DNA from 3 places in the Paenibacillus sp. 7516 genome. Region 3 is predicted to be linked to each of the others. Evidence: predicted binding sites of a transcription regulator. Region 3 holds the regulator's gene; each other region holds the start of a gene.
What was found. Region 3 encodes LexA, which represses DNA repair genes until DNA is damaged. Its sites were predicted from a motif close to CGAACATATGTTCG; they were not measured.

Region 1 (3,289 bases), on a different contig from region 3:
CTACTGCCAAGTAGGTTTACGGGGGTATACTGCAACACAAATTTTGCGTCAGCACGGTTTCACCGTTAAAAATTTGAGTGGTGGATTCAAAACGTACCGCCAAGCGCAATTTAAACCAGCTCCGTATACTGGTCAAAAACATGAGATTACAGATGATCAGCATCATAGCAATCCTGTTTCTCATCCAAAGCAAAATACTTTACATCAGACGGATCAACTCTCTTCTCAGCCATTGCGTATCGATGAAGAATTGGATGTATGTGGATTGAGCTGCCCGGGTCCGTTAATACAAGTAAAGCAGAAGATGGATCAACTATCCGATGGAGAAACGCTACGGGTAAAAGCTTCTGATCCAGGGTTTTACGAAGATGTGAAAGCATGGGCAGCAATGTCTGGTTCAGCACTCATACAGTTGGAACGTGGTAAGAGCGGTATCATTGAAGCAGTACTAACCAAGCAGACAGAGGCAGTCAGATCATCCGCTTCTGAAGTTCAGAATGTTGAACCTGCCAGTACGATGGTTGTCTTCAGTGGCGACCTGGATAAAGCAATAGCCTCTCTTATTATTGCTAATGGCGCAGCTGCAAGTGGGCGCAAAGTAACCATGTTTTATACATTTTGGGGACTAAATATTATTCGAAAGCATCAGACGCAACCTGTTTCCAAAAACATGATAGGTCGTATGTTTGATCTTATGCTGCCACGTGGTAGTCACAAGCTAGGCTTGTCCAAAATGAATATGATTGGTGTCGGTCCTAAAGTTATTCGCGGCATTATGAAGAAAAACAACGTCGCCTCTCTGGAGGAATTGATTCAAACTGCGTTAGCTCAAGGTGTTGAAATGGTTGCTTGTCAAATGTCTATGGATCTGATGGGTATCCAGCGGGAAGAGATCATGGATCAAGTGACTATTAGTGGGGTAGGTTACTATCTAGGCCAGGCTGACAAAGCAAACCATAATCTGTTTATATAGAAGGGGATTCCCATTATATATTAACTAAATCAATCATGAACAAATCTCTGCGGCCTTGAGGGTTTATTCCCTCAGGGTCTTTCTTTTGTTAAAAGACACCTCTTCTGAATGTTGAGTATGATCTTCCCTCGGATGAATATAAATATTTACCTCTTGCATAAAGAACATGTGTTCGGTTTATAATATATACAAACATACGTTCTTAAAGTACAGGAGTGATTTCAGTGTTGACTAAGCAGCGAACCATTATGCTCATTGATATGCAGAGCTTTTATGCTTCAGTCGAAAAGGCCAAAATGCCTCAATACAAAAATAGACCACTCGCCGTTGCAGGCGATCCAGCAAGACGTTCTGGAATTATTCTTGCTGCTTGTCCATTAGCCAAGGCGAAAGGTGTATCCACCGCAGAACCACTCTGGCAGTCGCTGCAGAAGTGCCCTGAACTAATCATTGTTAGGCCTCACATGCAAGAATATATCGAAGTATCCACTCAAATCATGTCCATTATTGAGGAGTTCACCGATCTGGTTGAGCCATACAGTATAGACGAATTATTCGCTGATTTTACAGGGTCTATGCATCTGTTCGGTAATGATCCCGTCGATTTGGCGAAGCAAATTCAAGACAAAATCTATAATGAAACAGGGGTTTACGCAAGAGCGGGCATTGGTGAAAACAAAATCATTAGTAAATTGTGCTGCGATATGATCGCTAAAAAGGCCAAGGGGGGCATTTTCCACTTAAAGAAAGAAGAATTGCACCTCCACATTGGAGATAAGCCCATCCGCGATATGTGGGGGATTGGCTCAAGAATGGAAAAACATTTGTGGAAGATGGGTATCCGAACGATTAGAGACTTGGCGAATACACCTCTTACCCAACTCAAAAATAAATGGGGCGTTAATGGAGAAGTGATCTGGCGCATCGCCAATGGACTTGATAACTCGCCGGTAACCGTCAACACACATAGTACACAAAAGGATATTGGAAATGGAATGACCTTGCCTAGAGATTACAGAGAGGCTTGGGAGATCGAAGTGGTAATCCTCGATATCTGTACTGAAGTATGCCGAAGAGCTCGTAAAAAAGGACTGATGGGTAGTGTCGTTTCCGTGAGTGTGTCTGGAGCGGATTTCGACCATCCAACGGGCTTTCACAGGCAGGTTAAACTGTCTGATCCAACAAACATAACCGTTGATGTGTGCAAGATCGCCAAACGCATATTTCATCAACACTGGGATGGGCAACCGGTGCGCCGTGTAGGCGTATCCCTTTCTCAATTATCCGACGCGGATACATATCAACTATCTTTCTTTGATGATCAGGAGCACAAACGGGCTATTGATCAGGTGATGGACGACATTAAGGATCGATTTGGCGACATTGCCATACTTCGGGCAAGCTCCATTACAGCTGCTGGTCAAGCAATCGATAGAGCATCTAAAATTGGGGGGCACTACAAATGAGCAAAAAACTTGAGGCCAATGGATTATGGGAATCGAGTCGTATGATGCTTCCACAACATAAAGAACGAATCATACAGCATCGTACTCAAATTCATGTTCAAGACAAACCGCTAATTCATGAAGATGAGTGGGAGATCATGGCTCAAAATGTAGATATGTCGCTCAACTATACATTACAAGCCACCATTGAAGTGTTTAATGAGTCGGGCAATCGATATATACACGGAATCGTTACTTCAGTCAGTACCGTTGGAAAGAAAATCAAAATTGAAATGCACAATGGATTTGAATGGGTCGATTTTGATCAATTGGTCACGGTCAAACTTGAAGAAGGAGGCGTGTACGGTGAGACAGACTTCTGAGGAACTTGCACTCGTGAAGAGGCTGGTGGAGCTTCCCTATCTGTTAAGCGCTCTGGAAGTAGATAAGCATAAAATATACGCTTCAAACTTTAAGATGAAATCGGTCTATGTTGACTATTTGGACGGTACCCAAAAGAAAATCGCCTTAGAGATGTACCAATCCAAACAAAGTTTAAAGGAACACCATATCAAAATCATTGATGAACAGAGATCCGAGCTGAGTCTAACGGTAAATTATTCGGTGAGAGGTTACATTCATAAAATGACATTATTATGGAGTAAAGTGAAAGTGGATGTTACCTTAATGCTTACGGAGCATATGAACGTTGATATTACAGAATTGTCCAAATAACAACTAGAGTTAGAGCAGAAACATGGTATATAACTGCAAAGAGTGGACCATAATGCAGTTATAACCATTGTTTTCTTCTCCCGAATGGGTAAACCGACCTTTGAAATTGAAAGGTCGGTATTTTTGTCGTTTATGG
Region 2 (3,289 bases), on a different contig from region 3:
CTTCGAGCAGTCCATAAAGTGCAGCACACTGTTCTCTTGCCGTCTTAGCCTTGATCATGCGTTTCTCAAACGCAGCCATCGGATCCGTAATAACCGTTCGGCATTTCTCCATAAGCGACAGCATTTGTTCCCGCCCTCGGCTTCGGCCGTCCTGTCCATTGTCTTCCAGAGACAGACTCGGGACGTATTTCCAAGGCTTGCCGTCGGTCCAGCGGTATCCGTGAATTCCACACGCGAGTATATAATTTTCGAGCTGGTCCATATCTTCACGAGTGATGGAACCATCACGTGGAAGCAGCAGATCCGTTTTGACACAGCGAAATACATCTTCGTAACGCCAGCGGCGACGAACGACATCAATTGCAGAACGAATGAATTCGGAGAGCGGATGATGAAGCTCACTTCTTCTGCGATCCAGGAAAACGGGCACATCATAGTCCCTGAATAGTGGCTCGGCAATATCAGCGTAGGCATCCAGCTGACGAACGAGTACGGCCATGTCCCGGTAACGCACGCCTTCCTCCTGAGCCAATCTGCGCATTTCACGCAGTGCACCTTCCATCTCAGCCCGGCGATTTTCGGCTGCGTATAACTTCACGCCTGCATCGCGGCCATCACTTTTCCAACGAATCCGTCGGTCGAACCCAGACTCCAGATGGGCCAAACCAGGGCTGTGCTCATATCTTGGTAAAACATCCGGCTGCAGCACTGTCGTTTCGCTCATAACTCCCAGATCCTCAGCCATACCCTTGAGCCGCGCATATGCGCTCGCTGTTGGATGGAACAGATCCAATTCGCTGGGCAGTGCCCCATGATCATATGGCCGATCCAAGGTCAACGTAATGGTTACTGAAGAGGACTGAAGCATCAGTCTCCCAATTACGCTCATTTCCTGTGGTGTAAAGCCCTGAAAACCGTCAATCCAGATTTGTGCATCCTGAAGAAGCTCACTCTCTGCCAAACGTTCGTTCAGTTCTGTCAGTGTGTCTTCATCATCGATGTAGAGTTCCGTTAGTTCCTGTTCATAATCTCGATATATAAGAAGCAAATCATGTAACTTGTCACCCAGGATCGGTGCTGAAGAAGACGTATTCCAATTCGAGAGGCCTTCTTCCAACAAGCCGGGATCTAGTTCATAACGCTTAAACTCACTGTACAAATCATTTAAATGCCCTATAAAGCCCAATTGATTGCCCGAAGCGCCAAAAAGCTTCAACTCTTCCTTGCGCCGCTGAAGTACTTTATAAAGCAGCATCTTCTTCCCCTCAGCCCCGATTGGAATCCGAGCAGAACCACCCGCTTCCTGCATGATACGATAGGCTAATCGGCGAAAACCCAATACTTCTGCACGCATGGTGCCTTTGATCGCGCCAGAAGAAACCAGAGCCTGCTCGGTGCGAAACGAGCTTTGTTCCGGAACCAACCATATGAGTGGTTTGCCTTGAGGTTCCTTTTGAAGCAAAGACGTAATTTCCCGGGTAATCAGCGTCGTCTTGCCGCTGCCTGCCCGGCCAATAATAAAGCGTACAGACATGTCTAATCCTCCAAACCATCACGAACAAGATTTTAGTTCCCAGTATAACATATCTGACCTGGTTCGGAACATACGTTTGCCACAATCCGGTAAAGGCAAATGATTTCCTGTAACACAAAACAAGCCCACAGCTTATTACACCGTGGACTTGTTTCTTAACGTCAACTTTTAACAAGATGACAGATCAGTTTGTTTTGCTGCGCACTTCAAAAATTGCAAATTTCAAGTAATGCCCTTCATCCACACCCAAAATTTGCGGGTGATCCTTGCCGGCAGCTTTCCATTCAATCAGGCGCAGTACCTTGCCCGCATCTTCAGCAGCATCCGCAATCGTTTCCAGGAAGAGATCGGGACGCATATGATACGAACAGCTCGCTGTGACCAAATACCCACCTTCATTCACAAGTTTCATGCCATGCAGGTTAATATCCTTGTATCCACGGCAGGCGCCTTTGACTGCTGATTTGGTTTTGGCAAAGGCAGGTGGGTCAAGAATGACCACATCAAATGTTTTCCCGCCGCCAGCTGCAAGCGCTTTGGAGGTATCCACTTTCTGTTCGGCTGCCCGTGCACGTACGGAACGCTCTTCTACTCCCTTGACCTGTTCACGTAAATACTGGAAGGCATCAGCGACAACAAATTCTACCCGATCCGTAAAACCGTTCAATTCTACATTGGTGCGGGCACTTTCAATAGCATGCTCTGAAATATCTAGGCATGTGACTTTTTTGGCGCCATATTTGCAGGCGTTCAACGTGAAGCTGCCCGTGTGCGAGAAGCACTCCAGAACAGTAGCCCCATCCCAATAGGGGAAGGTCACCACTTTACCACTTTTATTTACAGGTAACAGCTGATGGCTTCCCTCTTGTTCCACTTCCTGCAAAGCAATCCCGCTTTTATAGCCCCAGCCCTTCATAAGCGGCTCAATTGCCGCCCGATTCTCACGCTGGTCGAAGAAATAGCCTGTTTTCTGGCCTTCCACGATATCCACTTTGATAAGCAAGCCATTCTCGGTTACCGTAACATGACGTGGGCACTCCCCGTACAGCGGTCCTTTGGTCTGCTCCAGTCCTTCCAGCTCACGAATCGGCACATCACTGCGCTCATAAATTCCTTCCGGCTGCATCACTTCTATCAGAGCCTGTACGATGGCTTCACGGCAGCGATCCATTCCCAAGGTAAGCAGCTGCACAACGAGAACACTGCCAAAACGGTCCACGATCAGACCCGGCAGAAAATCAGCTTCTCCATAAACGAGACGGTAGGCCTCTCCATCCTGGATAAAACGTTCCCGGTGACGCAGACAATCGCTGAATCGAGCGGCAAAAAAGGCGGTGTCCATCTGCTCAAACTCCAACGGTTGATATGAAACCACTCTCACTGTAATTTGTGAAGCCGGGTTATAGTATCCTGTCGCCAGATAACGACCTTGATGATTCAATACGTTGACCAGATCTCCCGGTTCGGGGTTACCGTCAACCGAGGCAATTTCGTTGTTATATATCCATGGATGTGCATGTTCAAGCCGCTTTTTGCGACTGCGTTCCAGTGTAACCGATGGCAAGGTAAATCCACTTCCTTTGTAGTTAATTAGTTTGTTGAAAAGATAGGTTTAGTGCAAAGGGAGACCGCTACGTGGACGGATTGGTCTTCCGATCGCTGTTATCCCCGGATTTTTTTGATTCCCTTCTTACAAAGGGAAAATCCATGGATAAACGCGAACGCTTCGCTTCTTCTGATCCAATTCCGTCCCCT
Region 3 (3,289 bases):
TGGTTGTTATAATCCGGTTGCTCCCGATTTTGATGTAAGGACGGCGAAGCATAAAAATTACAGCCAAAAATACATACAACAGCATCGTAACCCAGTCCCATGTTGTCATCGGAGCTTTAACAAGAAATGTGCTCATAAACAGATACAAAAACGCAAGTCCAATGAGGAAAATAGGAAACAGAAGACTGCGTCCTTTGAAAATGTCCTCACCAGGCGTACCCGAAATCGGCTGACCATTTTTTTTGCGCTGCTGATTCAACTGCTTTGAATTTTTCCGAACCGTTCTCTCGAACGAACGAGCCATGAGAATCCCCCTTATGTCATCTTTGTATCGGCTTACAAAATTCGCAAACCGACATTCCCCCTATAAATTTGCATTCTCAAAATAAAAGGAAGAAACCTAAATATCATTACGATATCTTTAGGTTTCCTTAGTGTTTGAGTTTGCCTTGGTGGCCTTGATCTTTCTCATCATCTACAATTTCAATGGACTCCAGTTGCTGTCTGAAGTTACTGCGGATGTTGTTTAAGTAAATTTCTCTAAGTTTAGCACGTTCGGCAAGTTCTTCCTCTGAAAGTCCAGTGGACTTTTGTTTACGAGCCAATTCATTGATGCGTGCTACCAGGCTATCTATATCCAAGCTTGTCCCCTCCAAAAATACAAAGTCATACTAACTTTGACATGATCGAGGCTGCTTGTCAAGGCTGCTACTTACTCGCTCAACTGAATCATGATTTTAGGGGTTAAACTGAGGCAAAATTAGAACCTGCCCAGCTTGAATTGAAGTCGTTTGAAGCTGGTTAACTTTCTTTATTGCTTCTATATATACACGCGTATCCATATTTTCCGGTTTATGCTCCAAAGATAAGCTCCATAATGTCTCACCCTGGGATACTGCTATTTTGCTGCCAGGAAGAACATTGTTCTCATCACCTGCAAACACAGTCAATACAGTGCTGCAGCCTATAATTATGATTAACGATGCCATAATCAATTTCAACATCCATGTTGGCATCTTGGCTTCTGCAAACCATTGTTTAACGTTACTTATGTTAGACTTGACCGCTTCCGAATTCACCGGTTCGTAAATACTTTGATAAGTGGAATATCTCATATTAATCGTCCTCCAAACGTTTGTTCCTATCTGTTAAAATCAATATAACACGAACACTTGTTTTGTACAACAGATTTTTAGAACAATTGTTCGCTTTATTTTGAACTCCAAATTTTCCGTAAATCTCTAGGTGAATTTTAACTCGTTTTTTTACTATTGTTAGATTTGTAGGACTATACGAATTAATGACTCAAAAACATTGATTTTATCGGATTTTATTTAGAACTTATGTTTGTACGAACGGAGGTTCTATGTTATAATTTTCCCAAACGTTACTAAAATGGGGTTGATACGGTATGTCGAAGATATCCAGCAGGCAGCAAGCTATTCTGGAGTTTATACGCAATGAAGTCCGGTTGAAGGGATATCCTCCTTCCGTACGTGAAATTGGAGAAGCGGTTGGACTGGCTTCCAGCTCTACGGTTCATGGACATCTGGACCGCTTGGAGAAGAAAGGTCTCATTAGACGTGACCCTACTAAACCGAGAGCCATTGAGTTATTAAGCCAAGAGGAATCAGAACACTCCCATCAGTTTGCACACAGTGTTGCTCGCATTCCTGTCGTAGGTAAAGTCACTGCAGGGGTTCCGATTACCGCAACAGAGAACATTGAGGATTATTTCCCGCTACCGACACATTATGTTGGAGAACAGAAAGTGTTTATGCTCTCTGTTGTGGGTGACAGTATGATCGAAGCAGGAATTGTCAATGGAGATTACGTTATCGTACGCCAGCAGCAAACGGCAGATAACGGAGATATTGTCGTTGCGATGACTGAAGATGACGAAGCTACAGTTAAAACATTCTACAAAGAAAAAGACCACATTCGTCTTCAGCCTGAGAATGCAACATTTGAACCACTTCGTTTAAAACATGTTAGCATTTTGGGTAAAGTGATTGGCCTTTTCCGTGATATTCACTAGTCTTTCTTCCAACAGCAAGTCAGCTGAACTGTAATGACAAAAAGAGGTTGCCCTGTTCAACAGGACAACCTCTTTTTTTATAGGCTATATTTCGACTTCATTCATTCCATTTGTTATCGTTTGAGAATGCTTTTGTGATGGGAGAACACTTCAAAGCTTTGCTGACCATGATAAGACCCCATGCCACTCTCTCCTACACCGCCAAACGGTAAATAATGTGAAGTCATATGAGACAACGTATCATTAATGCACCCTCCACCGAAGGATACTTGATCCAAGACCTGATTCTGCAGCTCCTCTTGCTGCGTGAACAGGTATAGCGCCAGCGGTTTGGGACGGCGCACAATCTCAGTGAGTAGAGGATTAAGATCCTCGTAAGTCATTACCGGTAAAATGGGACCGAATATCTCCTCTTGCATAACAGGTGAATCCCAGTCCACATTTCCTACCAAGGTAGGTTCAATCAGCAGCTGATCCCGATCAGAGCGACCACCAATCAGAGCTTGACCATCTTCTAGGAATACAGACAGTCGATCAAAGTTACGTGTGTTGACGATATGGGGAAAATCAGGATTTCCCATGACATCCCTACCGAATTTATCTTGAATCTCCTCACGAATCTCTTCAATGAGTTTATCGTGTACGTCTTGATGTACAAGCAAGTAATCTGGAGCAACACAGGTCTGACCAGCATTCAAGAACTTGCCACGAACGATCCGCTGAGCTGTCAGCTTCAAATCGGCGTCTTTATGAACAATTACAGGGCTTTTCCCACCCAATTCAAGCGTTACAGGCGTAAGATGCTCTGCCGCTGCTTTCATAACAATGCGACCTACACCCGTGCTGCCTGTGAAGAAAATATAATCAAACTTCTCTTTCAACAAGGCTGTGCTCGTTTCGACTTCACCTTCCATGACAGCTACATATTCCTCAGGGAAAATATCCGTGATCAGGTCATACGTTAGACGTGACACTGCCGGCGTTAATTCAGAAGGCTTAATAACAGCACAGTTACCGGCTGCAATTGCACCAATCAAAGGACCAAATGCCAGTTGGAACGGATAGTTCCATGGCGCAATAATGAGAGCAACTCCATATGGTTCTGGATAGATCGTGCTTGTACCATCAGGGATAACAGCACTTGTTGGCACTGCTCTAGGAGCCGCCCATTCCTTAAGGTGTTCTAGTGCAAAATCCAGTTCACCCAAAACGATGCGAATCTCAGAGTTATAGGCCTCTGTTTCCGATTTA

Region 1: a site for LexA is predicted at 1,163-1,176, ahead of CHI14_RS02395 (DNA polymerase IV). Genes of this name have one in related genera too.
Region 2: a site for LexA is predicted at 1,600-1,613, ahead of addB (helicase-exonuclease AddAB subunit AddB). Genes of this name have one in related genera too.

What each region holds. Positions count from the first base shown of each region.
Region 1 is NZ_NPBI01000004.1:34,269-37,557, forward strand. It holds gene CHI14_RS02390 (FAD-dependent oxidoreductase) at 1-973, shown strand, start outside; gene CHI14_RS02395 (DNA polymerase IV) at 1,222-2,439, shown strand; gene CHI14_RS30270 (YolD-like family protein) at 2,436-2,801, shown strand; gene CHI14_RS02405 (YhjD family protein) at 2,785-3,153, shown strand.
Region 2 is NZ_NPBI01000020.1:392,415-395,703, reverse strand. It holds gene addB (helicase-exonuclease AddAB subunit AddB) at 1-1,534, opposite strand, end outside; gene CHI14_RS17725 (class I SAM-dependent rRNA methyltransferase) at 1,719-3,098, opposite strand; gene CHI14_RS17720 (hypothetical protein) at 3,170-3,289, shown strand, end outside.
Region 3 is NZ_NPBI01000002.1:64,751-68,039, reverse strand. It holds gene CHI14_RS00400 (hypothetical protein) at 1-304, opposite strand, end outside; gene CHI14_RS00395 (DUF896 domain-containing protein) at 432-641, opposite strand; gene CHI14_RS00390 (LysM peptidoglycan-binding domain-containing protein) at 738-1,115, opposite strand; gene lexA (transcriptional repressor LexA) at 1,412-2,038, shown strand; gene CHI14_RS00380 (aldehyde dehydrogenase) at 2,152-3,289, opposite strand, start outside.